Regions from separate parts of the Arthrobacter monumenti genome, predicted to be linked through region 1. Evidence: riboswitches for the same ligand, from Rfam matches in the RefSeq annotation. Region 1 holds a riboswitch; each other region holds the start of a gene.

Region 1 (5,690 bases):
GACCGCTTCTTCAGTGACCGGTTGGTGGGCAAGACCGGCGCTAAGGTGAAACCATGACTGTTCTGGTTTTCCTGGACCCCGGTTCCGAACATGGCCGGATCGCCGATGCCACCCAGCCGCAGCTGATGGCCACCGACCTGGGCGCAACCCGCGGCGACGGCATATTCGAGTCCCTGCTGGTCGTCCACGGCACTCCCCGGAAACTGCAGGCACACCTGGACCGGCTCGACGTTTCCGCCCGGGCGATGCACTTGGAGATTCCGGATCAGCAGGCCTGGCGCCGGGCGATTACCACCGCGCTCGCCGAATTCGCGGCCACCGAGCAGGCAGCTGCCCCGGAGGTGGTGCTGAAGCTGATCACCACCCGCGGTGTCGAAGGAGCCGCTGCTCCGACGTCGTGGGTCAGCGCCTTCCTGCCGCCAGCCACCTCGCAGGGGCAGCGCGAAACCGGACTTGCCGTACTGTTGCTTGACCGCGGCTATGACAGCGCGATTGCCGAACGTGCGCCGTGGCTGCTGCAGGGCGCCAAGACTCTGTCCTATGCGGTGAACATGGCCGCCATCCGGTATGCAAAAGACCAGGGCGCCGATGACGTCATCTTCACCAGTTCCGATGGAAAGGTCCTCGAGGGCCCAACCTCGACCGTGCTGATCGCCCGGCAGCGCGAAGGCGTGAAGGAACTGCTGACCCCGCGGCGCGACAGCGGCATCCTGCCCGGCACGACGCAGGGTGCGCTCTTCTCCGCGGCCGAAGAGGCTGGCTGGAAACTTGGCTACGGGCCGCTCGAGCCGGATGACTTGAAAACGGCCGACGCGGTCTGGCTCATTTCCAGCATCCGGCTCCTCGCGCCGGTCAACAGCATCGATGGAAATCCCATATTGACATCGCCCGCCCTGACCTCCGAGCTGACTACCCTGCTGGAAAACATCGTTTAGGCGTCAGAAGATCGGGTTCCAAGTACCCAGGACGACGGCGGCTCCCACGGCGAGCGCGGTGATCACGGCCGCTCCGCACAGCACCCACAGGTCGAGAATGCTGTAGCGCGATTCGCGTGCCCAAGTACGTTCCGCTCCACCGAATCCGCGCGCCTCCATGGTCGTGGCAAGCCGCGTCGCCCGCCGGATGGCCTGGACCAGCAGGGCCAGCGCCTGCCCCAGCGATGCCTTGAACCGTCCGGTGTAGCCGCCATTCGAGCCGACGCCGCGGGCCCGGCGCGCCATACCAAGGGTTCGCCACTCCTCGAGCAGCAGCCCGACCAGCCGCATCGCCGCCAAGGCACCGAGCACGAACCGGTGCGGCAGCCTCAGCTTCTGCGCCAGACCATCCGCCAGGTCGGTGGGGTCCGTGCTGGCGAGGACAATGATTCCCGGAAGGGCGATGGCTAGACCACGCAGCATGATGGCAATACCGGCCTGCAGTGATCCCTCGCTGAAGGTGATGATTCCCCAGTCCACAAGGACCGCACCGCTGTCCTCGGCCAACAATGCGGTTCCGTACCCGCCGACCAGTGCGGCAAACAGGATCGGCCAGCCCCGCGAAAGCAACACCCGCAGGCTCAAACCCGCCAGCGGCAGCAACGCCAGCTCACAGGCCAGCGCGATCGTCGCCGAGACCCAGTCGACCGTCAGCACCAACGCGATCGTGATCAGGAACGCCGCCGCGAGCTTGGACACCGGGTTGGCCCGCGACAGCAGAGCGGTGCTCCGGGGCGGCGCCAGGACGTCAGTGCTCATGTGCACCAAATCCCCTCGTGGTTGCGGGCTCCCCCGCGCCACCGGTTTCTCCATCTGGAACCAGGTGCAACCGGGCGCCGCCCAGAACATCGGTGAAATCCTCATCGTGGGTCACTGAAACGACGGCGGTGCCCTCATCCAGCAGCCCGGAGAGCAGGCTGGCAAGCTCCGCCCAGGTATTGGCATCCTGTCCGAAGGTTGGTTCATCGAGCACCAGCACATCCGGACTCGAGGCCAGGACCGTGGCCACTGACAACCGCCGCTTTTCCCCGCCGGAGAGTGTAAAGGGGTTCGCCTCGGCCAGCCGGGTCAGCCGCAGCCGCTCCAGCAGTTCGCCCACGCCCTTGTCGGTATCGACACCGCCCTCGAGTTGGCGCGGGCCGAAAGCCAGTTCGTCATAGACCCTATTGGTCACGAACTGATGCTCCGGTTCCTGGAATACGGTACCGATCCGTGAGATCAAGTCCTTCGAGTGCCAGCGGAAGGGACTGGATTCCACACCGCGTGCCAGGGCAGGCTGCGCCTTCACTGCACCGCCTGCGGCCGGCAATAGTCCAGCCAAGGTCAACGCAAGAGTCGACTTTCCCGCTCCATTCGGGCCTGTAATGCTCAACGCCTTTCCGGCGGAAACGTCAAGGTCGATACCGGAAGCGGCAGGCCGCGCCGGGTGCCGTCGTCGTGCCTGCTCCCTGGATACCGCCAAGTCCACCGCCGACAGCAGCGGCTTGCCCGAACCGGAATTGTGCCGCGGCCGGGTCGTTGGCCGGTGCCCGGGAACCCACACGCCGGCATCCAGCAGCGGCTGCCGTGCGCGGCCCAGAACTGCACTGGGAGCACCATCGGCCAACACCCCTCCGCCCGGATCGAGGACAATAATCCGGTCCACCGCATCGGCCCACACCGCGACCCTGTGCTCGACAACCACCAGGGTCGCACCGGTTTCCTGCACTGACCGCAGAACGGCGTCGCGGACATCGAGCACGCCGCCAGGGTCGAGGTTCGCCGTCGGTTCGTCCAGCAACAGCAAGCCCGGCTGCATTGCCAAAATTCCTGCCAACGCAAGCCGTTGCTTCTGCCCGCCGGACAGGGCCGACGTCGGGCGGTCCAGTGGCAGATTGAGGCCGACCGCTTCAAGTGCCTGGTGAACCCGGGTCCAGATTTCAGCCCGCGGCACCGACAGGTTCTCGGCGCCGAATGCAACGTCATCGCCGACCCGGGAAAGGACCACCTGCGAGTCCGGGTCCTGCTGCACCAGACCTGCCCGGCCCCTTAGGCTTGCGGCGGGTTCGCCGTCGATAAGCAGGCGGCCGTACTCGGAGCTGTCGTCGTCAGCGCCCAGCAAGCCGGCGAGTCCGTGCAGCAACGTTGATTTGCCCGCTCCGGACGGCCCAAGGAGCAGGACGCGCTCCCCGGCATTGATTTGCAGATCCAGATTCCGCACCGCCGGGTCCGTACGGCCGGCGTGTCGCCAGCCCCAGTCCTGCGCCGAAACGGCGGCAGGACGGGACCGTTGCCGGGAGGGTGTCGTGGTGGAAAGCATCTGGCCTAGATACGTTTGGCGGCTCGTCCGGATGCAAGGCCGGAGAGCACACCGGTCGGCAGCAACGCCTTGTAGCCAAACCAGGACAGCAGCCCCGCCACCACTACGCCGGAAATCGAGGTCAAGGCGACGTAGACCAGCTTCCACTCCACCGCCCACTCGACGTTATAGAGGAAGTTCTCGTTCACGCCCAGCGCCATGCCGGACACCAATCCGGCCAGCAGCGTGACCGGCAGCGTCCATTTGCGGTAGCGGAAGGCAGCAAAGACAAGTTCCGCACCGAGGCCCTGCAGCAGGCCGGAGATAATCACGGTCATGCCGAAATGCGTGCCCAGCAGCCCCTCCACGGCCGCGGCTACCAGTTCGCAGTACAGCGCCGCGCCGGGTTTGCGGATCAGCAGTCCACCAATGATGCCGGCGATCAGCCATCCGCCGGTATAGAGCCCGGCAAGCGGCGGAAAGGCCGTCGTGATGACGGCGATGACCGCGTAACCTTGGGTCCAGACCCAGAAGATGACCCCTACCGCGACGGCGACGACCGACGCGACGACGATGTCCACCACGCGCCAATGGGTGTTCGGCTTCCGGCCGGTGACTTGTTGTGGGTCACTGTGTTGAGTGGCCATTCTGAAATCCTCCTGTGTTTCAGGAGGGGAGAACGATCCGCGGTAATAGGTCCGAGGCACGTTCGATCCACGGACATCACCGAGGTCGCTCTGAGAACTCGACTCCCTTCGCCGGTACTAGCCGGATCAGGTTCGAGGGTCAGCGGCTTTCCCGCACTCTCAGCGCCGTTCCTGTTCCCGGTGCAAGTCGTTCCACCGCGATCAGGGCGCTCCCCTGTCGTATTTATTGCATCTCCAAGTCTACACCGCCGCATACTCGATACACCGACCGGGAACGGTTAGGCTGAAACAAAGCATGAACAGCCCGATTGATCGGAGTAACCATGAACGTCATCTTCAAACTTCTCGGCACCGCCGTCACCGTTGGTGCAACATTCGCGGCCAAGAAGATCGTTTCCGCCAGCTGGGAGAAGAAGACCGGCAGGAATCCACCGACCGCAGCGGATGACCTGGAGAATTCGTGGAAGGAAGCGCTGGTCTGGGGCCTCCTGACCGCGGCCACCGCCACGATCATCCAGGTCACGGCCGGCCGGGGTACGCAGCGCGCTATCCAGAAGTTCGGCAAGCATTCCGACTCCATCGACGCCGCCTAGGGCGGCCATCAGCAACGATTAGAACCATTGCCCCGGCAACATTTTTGTTTGACTTGTCAGGCGGGTCGGATGGGCGTGCGGGTTGACCGCGCGGATTTCTGCGCGCGTCGGTGGATAAAGTACTCGGCCACTGCCAGGCTCAGCACCCATGATGAGCCGATGAGTACGGCCCTGCTCAGTTCAGTGACCGGGCCGACGAGGAGAATCCAGGGAATGGTCACCACCACGATGGTTCCCTGGGCGATACCGATGGCGTAGGCCCTGGACATCCACTCGCTGTGCCTCACATAGTTCCGACGCCGCACCGCCAGGAACCCCAGCACAAGGCTCGCCACCATAGCCGAGCCGAAGAGCAGCCGAAGCACCAACAGGAGGACGCCATCCAGGGGCGGGAGGTCGTAGAAGACTGCCATCCACAAACCGGACAGGGCGGCGAGTAGACCTGTGGGGACGAGAATGCGCCCGGCGAGGCGGTGCCAGTTCGCCCTGCCGCGCTTCCCGCGGCGCAGGGAGGGAACGAATTGGAAGGCCCCGAGCAGCAGGTACACGGTGACAGTGGGAATGTGGATCAGCACGGGAATGGGCGCTTCGAAGAACCGCTCGTTATCTGCCGTGACCGCACCGCCCGCCAAATCGCCAATGCGCGACACCCCTGCGATCACCGGAACGAGACTGAGGATGATCAAAGCGGTGGGCACGAGCCACCGTGCCCGGCGACGGCTGACTGGCGTGGGGGCGAGGGCGTTTCCCGTGGCCATGGCCTGGCCCTTTCAAGAAGGGGGATGCACGGAAGCTGCTTCCGTTCGTTGTACGCGATCGTATCCTGCGAAAGTAAGGCACCAATAGGGTCGCATGGCACCAATGCGGCACCAAGCGGTTCAACCGCACCGAACGAGTCTCTCGCCCGCAGTTCGTGGGCCGGCGGAGTTTAGCCGCGTTCACTCCGTCTGCGGACGCGCTCTTCCTCGTCCGGTTCATCGACCCGCGCAGCCGGAGTTTCGGCGTCGTCGGGCAGCGGAGCCCCTCCCTGGTCCTCGACCGCTTCTTCCACGCTTTCCCCGGCCTCGGCCGCTTCCTTGTACTCTGAGGCGCGGTACTGCGCGGCGGCCGCCACGACCTCGTCCAACTCGTCCACCTTCAGCAATTCCTTGCGCAGGTGCTTGGTCCGGTAGCCGGCGCGCCCCACCATATGCGCGGA
Region 2 (5,690 bases), on a different contig from region 1:
GGAAAATTCTTCCCGGTAGGTGTTGCGGCGCCTAAGGAGATGACTGATGGTCGCGCTTCTTGCCATTCTGCTTGTCAACGCCTGCGTGGGTTTTGCCATCCGCGGCGTTGACAAGCGGCGCAGCCGTTACGGATTGCTGCTCCCGTCCGGCATCGCCGTGGCGACCGGCCTGCTCCTCTGGATCATTCTGGTTGCCTTCGGGCTCAGTTACACACCGGGGATCTATTGGCTGAGCTGGTTGTTGCCCATGGTGATCGGTACCGCCGTTACCATCACGGCCGTCATTGTGCTCGGCCACCGGCGTGCAGCCGCGGACACGGAGCGGTTCAGCGGGACACTTCAGGCCCGCTGAACTTGGATGGCGAATCGAACCGCGCTGATTGGAGCGCTTATGGTGCTCAGCCTGTCTGCGTCTGATCCGGCTTTGCTTCAGCACCCGTATCTGCGGCCGCCGAACTGATCGCCTCCGCCGCGGACACATCGCGCGAAGTGACGACCGTACCGGCATCGTGCGAGGTCAGGGAAACGAGCACCTTGTTGTAGCGCCAGTCCACATCCGGATGGTGGTTCTGCTCCTCGGCCAGATCCCCGATGCGGGCAATCAGATCCAGGGCACCCCGGGCTGAACCCGCCTTGAATACGGTATGCAGGCCGCCGGACTTGTACCGCCAGTCCGGCAGCTTCCGCAGGGCGGCATCGATATCGTCCCGGCTGAGTTCATCCTTGGCACTCATGGCAGCTCCTTCGGCTCTACAAATCCGGGCGTCCTTCCATAGCCGACGAAGCCAATGCATGTTGCCGCCGGGGAATCCTGCCCGCCTGTGATGCCAGCCTACCTGCGGCCACCGCATGCTTGAAGGCCGTGGCCATTTTCACCGGATCCTGGGCCCGGGTGACGGCGGTGGCCAGCAGCACGGCATCGCATCCCAACTCCATTGCCAGGGCGGCGTCGGAGGCAGTTCCGATCCCGGCGTCGAGCACCACCGGCACCTCCGCCCGGGAAACGATGAGCTCGATATTGTGCGGATTCAGAATCCCCAGGCCTGTTCCGATCGGTGCGCCCAAAGGCATGACGGCAACGACGCCAAGCTGCTCCAGCCTGCGGGCCAGGACCGGGTCGTCATTGGTGTAGGCGAAGACCTTGAAGCCCCTCGCCACGAGGGTTTCGGTTGCCTCGGCCAGTTCCAGCGGGTCTGGCAACAGCGTCTGCTCATCGGCAATCACTTCCAGCTTCACCCAGTCTGTTTCCAGGGCCTCGCGCGCCAGTTCGGCCGTCACCACGGCGTCGCGGGCGGTGAAGCAGCCAGCCGTATTGGGCAGCACCCGGATCCGCTGCTCCTCGAGGAGCGCGAACAGCGACCCGCCAACCTCCGGGCTGTAGCGGCGCATCGCCACTGTCGTCAGTTCCGTGCCGGAAGCTGCGAGCGCGGCGCCCAGCCCATCCAGACTCGGTGCCCCGCCGGTTCCCATGATCAGCCGCGAACCGAGCGCGACGCCGTCAATCATCAGCGGATCGTCCATGTCCTAGCCTCCCTGCACGGCGGTGACTATTTCGACGTCGTCGCCTTCGTTGATCCCGGTGGTTGCCCACTGCTTCCGCGGCACCACCTCGGAATTATGTGCGACGGCGATGCCCAGCCGCCGTCCATCGGCCGGCTGTCCGTCGTGGTTGAGCCGGCGTCCGGTCAGTTGCTCCACCAGCGCGCTCAGCCGGATGGGCTGCTCCGCCGCGTGCGCCTGTCCGTTGAGGGTGATGTTCATCGTTCCTTGTTCGACCGTCGTCATGCTTGGCTCCTTTGCAGGTGGGAAGGGCTGTCGGGAACGGTGCTTCCGCGGTGGAACCGGTCCGGACGGTACGGTTCGATGTCGATATCCGGCACAACGCCGTCGAGCAGGTCGGCGCAGATCGCGGCCGTGACAGGTGCCAGCAACACCCCGTGCCGGAAGAACCCGGTGGCGACGATGAGACCGGGCACGTCGGCGCCGTCCGATTGACGGCATCTGCCCAGCAACGGCGCGTTATCCGGTGTTCCTGGACGTGCACGGCAGACCGCCTCGAGCAACTCCAGCTCCGCCACCGCGGGCACCACCGTTTGGGCGTCGCGCAGCAGTTGATACACGCCGCCCGCCGACAGTGCGCCGGATCCGTCTTCCCGCTGTGTGGCACCGATAACCACCGTCCCGTCGCTTCTCGGGACAACGTACACGGGGACCCCGCGGACAACGGCCCGGACGGTGCGGGTCACGAGCGGCCGAAGCTGGAGCGGAACCCGCAGCCGAAGAATGTCGCCGTAGACGGGCCGCAGTGGCAGCTCCAGCCCATCGGGCAATCCATCGAGTCCGGCAGCGCCAAGGCCGTTGGCGAGCACCACCTCGTCGGCGTAGATGCAACTGTCATCAGCGAGTCGCACACCGGTGACCGGGCCGCCGTCGTCGCCGTCGTCCATCGCGCAAGTGCCTTCTCCGTGGCGGACCGCACCCCTGGTGATTCCGCCGTCGTCCGCATTGCCGTAGAGGAGCCCGACGGCGGCAGTACGGACAATCCCGACCCGCGCCTCGGTCTGAAGTGCGGACTGCAAGGCAGCGGCCAAAGCGCGCGGGTCCACCTGATGGTCATCCGGGATGAGGAAAGCGCCGGTTAGTTGCGGCCCCAGCATCGGCTCCATCCGCCTGGCCTCGCGGGTACTGAGCCCCTGTACCTCCAGCCCCAGTTCGAGCTGCGCCGCACGGAGGTCCGCGAGCGCCTGCCGGTCCGCCACGTCCACTCCCGCCGCCAGAGTCCCGGCGGCCAGATAACCGGTGTCGAGTCCGGACACGTCTTCAACGTCACGCGTGAACTTCCGGTACATCCATGCCGACGCCAGCGTCAGGTTCAGGAGTGATTCTTCCCGGTAGTGCAGTTCGCTGATGGGGGCGAGCATGCCCGCCGCCGCGTAGGTGGCGCCGGATGCCGGATCCGGGTCGATGAGCGTCACCCGGTGTCCCCGGCGTGTCGCCTCCCAGGCGATAGCCAAGCCGATGATGCCGCCGCCGACCACTGCCACGTGCCGGAACGGAGGGCGCATTGCCGTCATTGAAATCCTTCCTACGCCGGGACTAACCGGTTCAGGTTCGTACGGTCGGCGCTGGACGCCCTCTCAGCCTTCTGTCCGTCCTGCAGCATCTGCAGCATTGGCGGAACCGGCTCCCGTGGTTCTATTAGTCTAAAGCGTATGCCTTCCGTTTACGCGCCCACCATTTCCGACGCCGGACTGATCCGGGAAAAGCTCGCCGCTGCACAGTTGTATGTCTGCACCGACGCACGCCGTGAACGGAATGACTTTGCCGGGTTTGTCGACGCCGCCTACACCGGTGGCGTCGACATCATCCAGCTTCGGGACAAGAACATAGAGGCCGCGGAGGAACTCGAGTACTTCGCGGTGCTCCGCGAGGCGGCCCGGCGGCACGGCAAATTGTTCTCGGCCAACGACCGGGTCGACATCACGTCATTGGCCGGCGCTCCGGTGTTCCATGCCGGCCAGGGCGATCTGCCGGTCTCTGCCGCGAGGCAGCTGCTCGGGGACGCCCCCATCATCGGTCTGTCCACCCATAGCGAGCAGCAGGTCAGCGCCGCGATCAGCACCGAGGGGCTGGACTATTTCTGCACTGGACCGGTCTGGGCGACGCCGACAAAGCCCGGTCGTGCCGCCGTCGGGCTGGACCTGGTGCGGTACGCCGCCGACCAGGTTGCCGCCTCGTCCCTGGAGCGCCCGTGGTTCGCCATCGGTGGGATCGACCGGACCAACGTTGGGGAGGTGGTCGACGCCGGCGCCCGCAGGATCGTCGTCGTCCGCGCCGTCGCCGAAGCCGATGACCCGGCTGCCGCCGCACGGGAACTGAAAGACGCCTTGCCGTGAGGACATTCCAGCAGCTCTGAGGTTAGGCAGTCAGACCAAGCAGATTCATCCGCCGCGAATGCGCCCGGGTCAGATTCGAGAACAGTTTGGAAACCCTGTCCGTGCTGGCAGCGTCGGCGTCGTTAGGATCGCCAATCAGCCCTTCCAAAAAAGCCCGTTCAATCCCGAGCCGCTGAGCCTGAGTCAGCGCTTCACCGACGAGCCGCCTGCCCCAAAGCGCCAACCTGGACGGAAGTTTGGGATGCTCTGCCAGCGCCTGCTTCAGCCGGTTCATCAACACCGTTGACTGGTCCTCGGAAACCTGGACTTCCGCAATGACCTTCTGCGTTGCAGGGTCGAGGTGCCGGGACAGCGCCCGGTAAAAATCCGCAGAAATCGCGTCAATGACATAGGCCTTCATGATCGACTCGTACCAGTCGGCCGGCCGGGTACGGTCATGAAACGCGTCAATGGAGACCACAAAGGGGCGCATGGTGTCCTCCACATCGGCCTCCATCGCTTCCAGATGTGCGGCGATCAGTTCGTAATGCAGAAACTCTGAAACAGCCCGCTGCCCGAGCGTCGCCCGATCGGTCAGTGTAGGCGAAAACCGGGCATCCGAGGAGAGCCGCTCAAAAGCAGACAGTTCCCCGTAGGCCATCACTCCGAGCAGCTCCAGCAGGAAACTACGGTAGCGGTCCGGATCGGCCGTTGGGAACTGTTCCGGAACGGCGGGGGTTGGTTGCATGGCTTAAGCGTACCGGGGAGTAGGACACGTAAGTTTTCGGTAAATTCGATGGGCGTTATCGAAAGGCAACGACTAACGTTGATTCCGTGCCTTATTCACATATTGATTTGACCTCGGCCGCCGACAAGACCAGGGGCGCGGCCCAGGACGAACTGGCCCGGTCGCTTGCGGATCTACGGGTCGAACTTGAGCTGCCTGCAGATTTCAGCGATGAGGTGCTAACGCAGGCGAAGGAAGCCGTCAAGGCGCACACCATGCCGGAGCCCGACTACACCGAGCTGCCGTTCGTTACGATCGACCCGCCCGGGTCCACCGACCTGGACCAGGCGGTACTCATCGAGCGGGCCGGGTCCGGCTACAAGGTCTACTACGCCATCGCCGACGTTCCCGCTTTCGTCCGGCCGGGCAGTGCGCTCGACGTCGAAACCCGGCGCCGCGGCCAGACCATCTACGCTCCGGACAGCCGGATTCCGCTGCACCCCGAGGTCATCGGCGAAGACGCGGCGTCCCTGCTGCCCAACCAGATCCGCCCGGCTTACGTCTGGGAATTCGACCTCGACGGCGGGGGCCGGCTGACTGCGACGGCGTTGCAGCGTGCCAGGATCCAGAGCACGGCACAGCTAACCTATGAGGAAGTCCAGAAGGATATCGACGCCGGCACCGCGCCGGAATCGCTCAACCTGCTCAAGGAAGTAGGCATTGCGCGGATCGCCCTCGAGCGCGCACGCGGCGGCGCCAGCCTGGCCTTGCCCGAGCAGGAAGTCGAACACGACGGACACAGGTACCTGATCAATGCGCGTCCTCCGTTCGAGGTGGAGAACTGGAACGCGCAGATTTCGCTGCTGACCGGAATGGCCGCGGCCGGGCTAATGCTTGACGGCAATGTCGGCATCCTGCGCACCATGCCTCCCCCACAGGCTGATGCCGTTTCCGAATACCGCCAGCAGACCAGGGCCCTTGGAAATCCTTGGCCGGAGGACATTCCCTATGGGGAGTACCTGCGCGCGCTCGACACCTCGGATCCGAAGCAGCTGGCGTTGATGTTTGCCGCCGCCACGCTGTTCCGC
Region 3 (5,690 bases), on a different contig from region 1:
CACGATATCTCCTTCTCCTGCCTAATGTCCTGCATCGATTCTATTGGTGATGCAGGAACCCGCGGACACCACGGCTCAAAATGACCGGAATGTTGCGGTTAAAAGAAAATGGGGTGAGCCTGATCGGCTCACCCCATTATTCGAAACCTGAGGCTGTTAGCTCCCAGCTGCAGGTTCCTCGGCGCGCCGAAGCGTGCCGGGGGCAGCTGGGCAGCTACTCTGCAGCTGCAGCAGCGTTGGCGCTCACGATGTTGACAACCTTGCGGCCGCGGCGTGTGCCAAATTCGACGGCGCCTGCATCCAGTGCGAACAACGTATCGTCCCCGCCACGGCCAACGCCGGCGCCGGGGTGGAAGTGGGTTCCACGCTGACGGACGATGATCTCTCCGGCCTTGACAACCTGGCCACCGAAACGCTTCACGCCGAGGTACTGCGCGTTGGAGTCGCGACCGTTGCGAGTGGAACTCGCACCCTTCTTATGTGCCATCTGAAATGCCTGCCTTCTTGGTAAAAATCTCTAGCTAACGGATCCGGATATTACCGCAATCGGAGGACTCCCAAAGTTGCGGCAACAGGTAAGACTTACGCTATGTCGGTAACCTTAACGCGGGTCAGTTCCTGGCGGTGGCCCTGGCGCTTCTTGTAACCGGTCTTGTTCTTGTATTTCTGGATCACGACTTTCTCACCACGGAGGTCTTCCAGAATCTCCGCTGTGACCTTGACCTTGGCCAGGTCCTTCGGTGCGGAGGTGATCTTCTCACCGTCGACCAGAAGCAGTGCGGGCAGCTCAATGTTGCTGCCGGCTCCTCCGGGGACGCGGTTGAGGGTAATAAAGTCTCCTACCGAGACCTTCTCTTGACGGCCGCCAGCGCGGACAATCGCGTACACCACTTGGGAACTCACTTCTCTCGACGTTTAATACTGAAGTTTCTACTAGCGGAGCTGCCTGCTCGTAATACAGTGCTCACGCTGTGCAACGCCGAGGACATAACCGTGCATGCGGCGTTTGCACCGAAGATCAAGAATACGCTAGATCGACCGCCAGCCGCAAATGACGGATCTGCGGCGAGTCGGCGCGTGGCGGCCGTCACACCAGCCGTTCAGCGGTAACGGCACCGGCATCGAGACGGGGTGCATCGAAGAACTCCCGCTCGAATACAGCCGAGCGGATGAACGCCTGTTCCATGGCCTCGCGCTCTTGCTGATCTACAGCAGTGGCAGCAAAGTCCATGATCCGCACAGCGCGGTCGGTGGCGGCACGGAACTCCTCGTCGGCATAGGTGTCCAGCCATGCTCCGTACGGATGCCCTGCCGCGTCCTGCCCGTCGACGTAGCCTGCGTACAGTGTCTCACCCACATAGGCGTAGAGCCAGAAGCACGGTATCGCGGCAGCGACTGCGATGGCGTAGGAACCTGTTGCCGCAGCCGCGCGGAGGTGCTCCAGATACGCTGCGGTGACTGAGCCGGATTGGGAGCCGGCGTCGGTTCCGGCCAGCCAGTTCCGGTGCAGTTCGGCTTCGACATTGATGCAGTTATCCGCGGCGTCCAGCCAGAAGGTCCGCTCCGACGGTGGCTCAGCCATAGCAGCAATGAGTTTCAGGACTTCGGCATAACCGTCCAAGTACAGAGCATCCTGAGCGAGATAGTAGCCAAACTCCGACGGGTTCAGTGCTCCAGTGGCCAGCTGCTGGATAAAGCCGAGTGCGAGGATCTCGTCCCGCAGCGGAGCAATATCGTCCCAAAGCCGCCTGCTGAAGCCACCTGGGTTTTTGCTGCCGTAACTGTGGAAGTGATGGACCGGACCGTTGCCCCGGCCGACGTCGAGGTCGTCGGCCCGTTCCAGAGCGACCGTCAGCCATTCCTTGGCAGTCGTCAACGCGGCGGCCCAGTTGTCAGTGCGGGTCCGGACCGTTGCCAGGGCCGCCGAGAGGGAGCATCCGGTGCCGTGCGTGTTCCGGGTGTGCACACGGATGGCGCTGGCCTCCTGCACCTGCTCTTCTTCCGCTAAGGACATGTCCACCACGGCATCCGGGCAGGATCCGTCGTCCAGGTGGCCTCCCTTGACCAGCACCGCGACATTGTGGCGCCCGGAGAGACGTTTACCGGCCTGGAGCGCCTGCTCCCAACTGGATACCGGAGGCTCGTCCAGCAGCACAGCCAATTCGGCCAGGTTCGGGGTAACCAAATCGGCGCAGGAGACAAGCCCGCGCAAGGATTCCTCGGCAGCGCGGTCCAGCAACCGGTCGCCGCTGGTGGACACCATGACAGGATCAAGCACGACGACGGGCGGCCGGTTCCGCATAAGCCAGTTCCGTACGACGTCGATTACGTCCTGCCGACCGAGCATGCCGATTTTGACGGCATCGATAACGACGTCGTCGCTGACCACGTTGAGCTGTTCCAGCAGGAAACTGACCGGAGGCGTGTGCACCGAGCGTACGCCCTGGGTGTTCTGGGCCACCAGGGCGGTCACGACGGCCATGCCGTAACCGCCATTGGCGCCGATGCTCTTCAGGTCAGCCTGGATACCGGCACCACCGGTCGGATCGGTCCCGGCAATGCTGAGAACCCGTGGAATGCTGTTGCCTGGCATGCTGTTCATACGCTCCATTCGCCGACGTCGCAGCGAAGGTGGCGCAGCCGCACGTTCCGGCATTATCGGAAGCGGTTTTGCTCCCGGACCTTCGGCCGCCGGCATGGTGAGCGCGACATCCCTTCGCTAGTCCTAACTAGTTCAGGTTCAACGGGTCTGGATCTCAGCCCCGCAATTGGAGCACCCCGTGTCACTGGCTCTGACTCTACAGCACTTTAGAGTTCCGACGCGGGGACGCCGGTGCCGAGAATCATTGGTTCCGCGGCCTTCGGCTTTTTCGACTCGGAATCGTCCTTCTTGCTGTCCTGCGTTTCCGGTACTGCGGCCGGCGTTCCGACATGGTTGGCTGCGTCACTGGAAGCAGCCGCTCCCGACCAGACCGCTTTCGTCGCCTGGGCCAATTGGCTGTCATCGTACTTCTCGACCGGGTTGGCGTTCGCCGCACCCTGCGCGCTGCGTGCCGAGCGGTGCCGGCGTGGGCGCCGTGCCGGCGCGGAAGGCTGGTCCTTGCCGTCCTGGCCTGGCTCACGCGCCGGCGCGCCGGGCTGGCTGTCGAACGCTTCGGTCAGACTCTCCAGCGTGAAACGGCTGCTCTCCTGCTCCTCGGCCGCTTCCGAGGCGCCCGATTTCGGCACTACAACAGACTCGCCATGGATCGTGAGGACCGTCCCGGATCCATCATCGCCGCCGGCGGCACCCCGTGTCTCGTCAGCGCCGCCGTCGTTCCGTGCAGCATTGTCTTTGCGGCGGTCCTTCCGGCTGGACGTGCCGGCGTTTGCTGCACCACCGCCGGGCGCACCGGCATCAGCTGTGGATTGTTCCGGCCGGTGTTCCTCGTCAGCATGTGCCGCATGCGATGCAGCGGCGATATTGGCCAGTGCTGCGCGAGCCGCTTCCGCCTTCGCCTGCTTCCCGGCGTCGTCAGGCTGCTCTTCAACGGCCTTCGGTGCGGGTTCAGGACTATCCTGCTGCCGCTGCTTCCGACTGCGCTTCTTTTCGCTGCGGGACTGCTTTTCCGCCCTGAGATGGTGCTGGTGGTGTTCCGTGCCCAACGCGTGCTGCTTGCGGTGCTCGACCGGTTCATCGTGCGTGACAACTCCCCTGCCCGCGCAGTGTTCGCAGGTTTCCCCGAAGACTTCGAGCAGGCCAGTGCCCATCCGCTTGCGCGTCATCTGGACAAGCCCGAGCGACGTTACTTCGGCCACCTGGTGCTTGGTCCGGTCCCGGCCGAGGCACTCGACCATGCGGCGCAACACCAGATCCCGGTTGGACTCCAGCACCATGTCGATGAAGTCGATGACGATGATGCCGCCAATGTCGCGCAGCCTCAGCTGGCGGACCACCTCTTCGGCGGCCTCCAGATTGTTCTTGGTGACGGTCTCCTCGAGATTGCCGCCGCTGCCGGTGAACTTCCCCGTATTGACGTCGACGACGGTCATAGCCTCGGTCCGGTCGATCACCAGCGAGCCGCCCGAGGGCAGGAAAACCTTCCGGTCCAGCGCCTTCGTGATCTGCTCGTCGAGGCGCCAGGCCGAGAAAATGTCCTCGTCCTTGGTCCACTTCTCCAGCCTGCCGACCAGGTCCGGCGCGACGTAGGTAACGTAGGCCTCGATGGTGTCCCAGGCCTCCTCGCCGGAGACGATCAGCTTGGAGAAGTCCTCGTTGAAGACGTCGCGGACAACCTTAATCGTCAGGTCCGGTTCGCCATACAGCAGCTCCGGCGGGAGCGTCTTGTTCGACTTCGAGTTGGACTCGATGGTCTCCCACAAGGCGCGCAACCGGTTGATGTCATTGGTCAGTTCCTCTTCGCTCGCGCCCTCCGCAGCGGTGCGGACAATGACGCCGGCGTTGTCCGGCAGCCGGTCCTTGAGGATCTTCTTCAGCCGGTTGCGTTCGACGTCGGGAAGCTTGCGGGAGATTCCGGTCATGGAGCCGCCCGGCACGTAGACCAGATAGCGGCCCGGCAGCGAAATCTGGCTGGTTAACCGGGCGCCCTTGTGCCCCACCGGGTCCTTGGTGACCTGGACGACGACGGAGTCGCCGGACTTGAGTGCGTTTTCGATCCGCCGGGGCGCATTGCCCATATTGGCGGCATCCCAGTTAACTTCGCCGGCGTAGAGCACAGCATTGCGGCCGCGTCCGATATCGACGAAGGCGGCCTCCATCGAGGGCAGTACGTTCTGCACCTTGCCGACATAGACGTTGCCGATCAGCGAGTCCTGCTGGGTCTTCGACACGAAATGCTCGGCTAGAACGCCGTCCTCGAGGACACCGATCTGGATCCTCTCGTCCCGTTGACGCACCACCATGGTGCGGTCCACGGATTCGCGGCGCGCCAGGAACTCCGCCTCAGTGATGACCTGACGGCGGCGGCCGGTTTCGCGGGACTCACGACGGCGCTGCTTCTTGGCCTCCAGCCGCGTTGATCCCTTGACACTGGTGACCCGGTCGGAGGCCGGAACTTCGCTGTGCTGGCGGGGGGCGCGGACCCGGGTGACGGTGTTGGGCGGATCATCATCGTCCCCGCCGGAGAGTTCCAGATCCGACTCACCGCGGCGACGGCGGCGGCGCCTCCGGCTTGTCACACCATCGCCATTGCCGGCTTCGTCCTGCTTTTGCTGCCCGGGACCGTCCTGCGGCGATGCCTCATCGTCCCCGCTGTCCGAGGATTCGTTGTCGGCATTGCCGTCGTTGCCACCGGAGGAGTCACGTCCGCGGTTCCGGTTGCGTCCCCTCCGGCTGCGACGACGGCGGTTACCTGAATCCTCGTTTTCGTCGTCGTCATCGGCATCGGAATTCCGCTGCGGCTCGGGCGGTGTTTCCGAGGGAGATTTTGCCTTGCTCGACCGGATTTCAGTTAGATCCGGGGCCTGGAACAGCACGGAAACGGGCGACGGCTGGACGGGCGGGGTTGAGGCGGCGGCACTGGTGGTCGGCTCCGTGGCGTCTTCTGCTGCCGCCGGCTCTTCTTTTGTGGAAGGTGCTTCCGGCTCTTCTTCCGTGCTGGAAGGTGCAGCCGGCGTAGTTTCGGCCTTCTTGCGGGGCGCGCGCTTCCGCTTTGCCGCGGGGCCCGGTTCCGGGGTGCCTTCCGGAGTGT

Evidence for each region. A riboswitch is a leader RNA that binds a small molecule or an ion and turns the genes downstream of it on or off. The one in region 1 is predicted to bind thiamine pyrophosphate.
Region 2: another riboswitch for thiamine pyrophosphate. It lies ahead of ACX80B_RS11890 (FAD-dependent oxidoreductase); the one in region 1 lies ahead of ACX80B_RS16710 (ECF transporter S component).
Region 3: another riboswitch for thiamine pyrophosphate. It lies ahead of thiD (bifunctional hydroxymethylpyrimidine kinase/phosphomethylpyrimidine kinase); the one in region 1 lies ahead of ACX80B_RS16710 (ECF transporter S component).

What each region holds. Positions count from the first base shown of each region.
Region 1 is NZ_JBTNCY010000013.1:44,536-50,225, forward strand. Features, by position in the region: gene ACX80B_RS16690 (FAD-dependent oxidoreductase) at 1-57, shown strand, start outside; gene ACX80B_RS16695 (aminodeoxychorismate lyase) at 54-935, shown strand; gene ACX80B_RS16700 (energy-coupling factor transporter transmembrane component T family protein) at 939-1,733, opposite strand; gene ACX80B_RS16705 (ABC transporter ATP-binding protein) at 1,723-3,273, opposite strand; gene ACX80B_RS16710 (ECF transporter S component) at 3,279-3,899, opposite strand; TPP riboswitch at 3,986-4,125, opposite strand; gene ACX80B_RS16715 (DUF4235 domain-containing protein) at 4,223-4,492, shown strand; gene ACX80B_RS16720 (DUF2306 domain-containing protein) at 4,549-5,250, opposite strand; gene mnhG (monovalent cation/H(+) antiporter subunit G) at 5,421-5,690, opposite strand, start outside.
Region 2 is NZ_JBTNCY010000007.1:119,638-125,327, forward strand. Features, by position in the region: gene ACX80B_RS11870 (hypothetical protein) at 47-352, shown strand; gene ACX80B_RS11875 (4a-hydroxytetrahydrobiopterin dehydratase) at 399-734, opposite strand; gene ACX80B_RS11880 (thiazole synthase) at 751-1,521, opposite strand; gene thiS (sulfur carrier protein ThiS) at 1,525-1,761, opposite strand; gene ACX80B_RS11890 (FAD-dependent oxidoreductase) at 1,782-3,074, opposite strand; TPP riboswitch at 3,066-3,201, opposite strand; gene thiE (thiamine phosphate synthase) at 3,213-3,896, shown strand; gene ACX80B_RS11900 (ferritin-like fold-containing protein) at 3,919-4,623, opposite strand; gene ACX80B_RS11905 (RNB domain-containing ribonuclease) at 4,710-5,690, shown strand, end outside.
Region 3 is NZ_JBTNCY010000001.1:8,128-13,817, forward strand. Features, by position in the region: gene obgE (GTPase ObgE) at 1-3, opposite strand, end outside; gene rpmA (50S ribosomal protein L27) at 215-487, opposite strand; gene rplU (50S ribosomal protein L21) at 583-891, opposite strand; gene thiD (bifunctional hydroxymethylpyrimidine kinase/phosphomethylpyrimidine kinase) at 1,088-2,602, opposite strand; TPP riboswitch at 2,695-2,791, opposite strand; gene ACX80B_RS00065 (Rne/Rng family ribonuclease) at 2,809-5,690, opposite strand, start outside.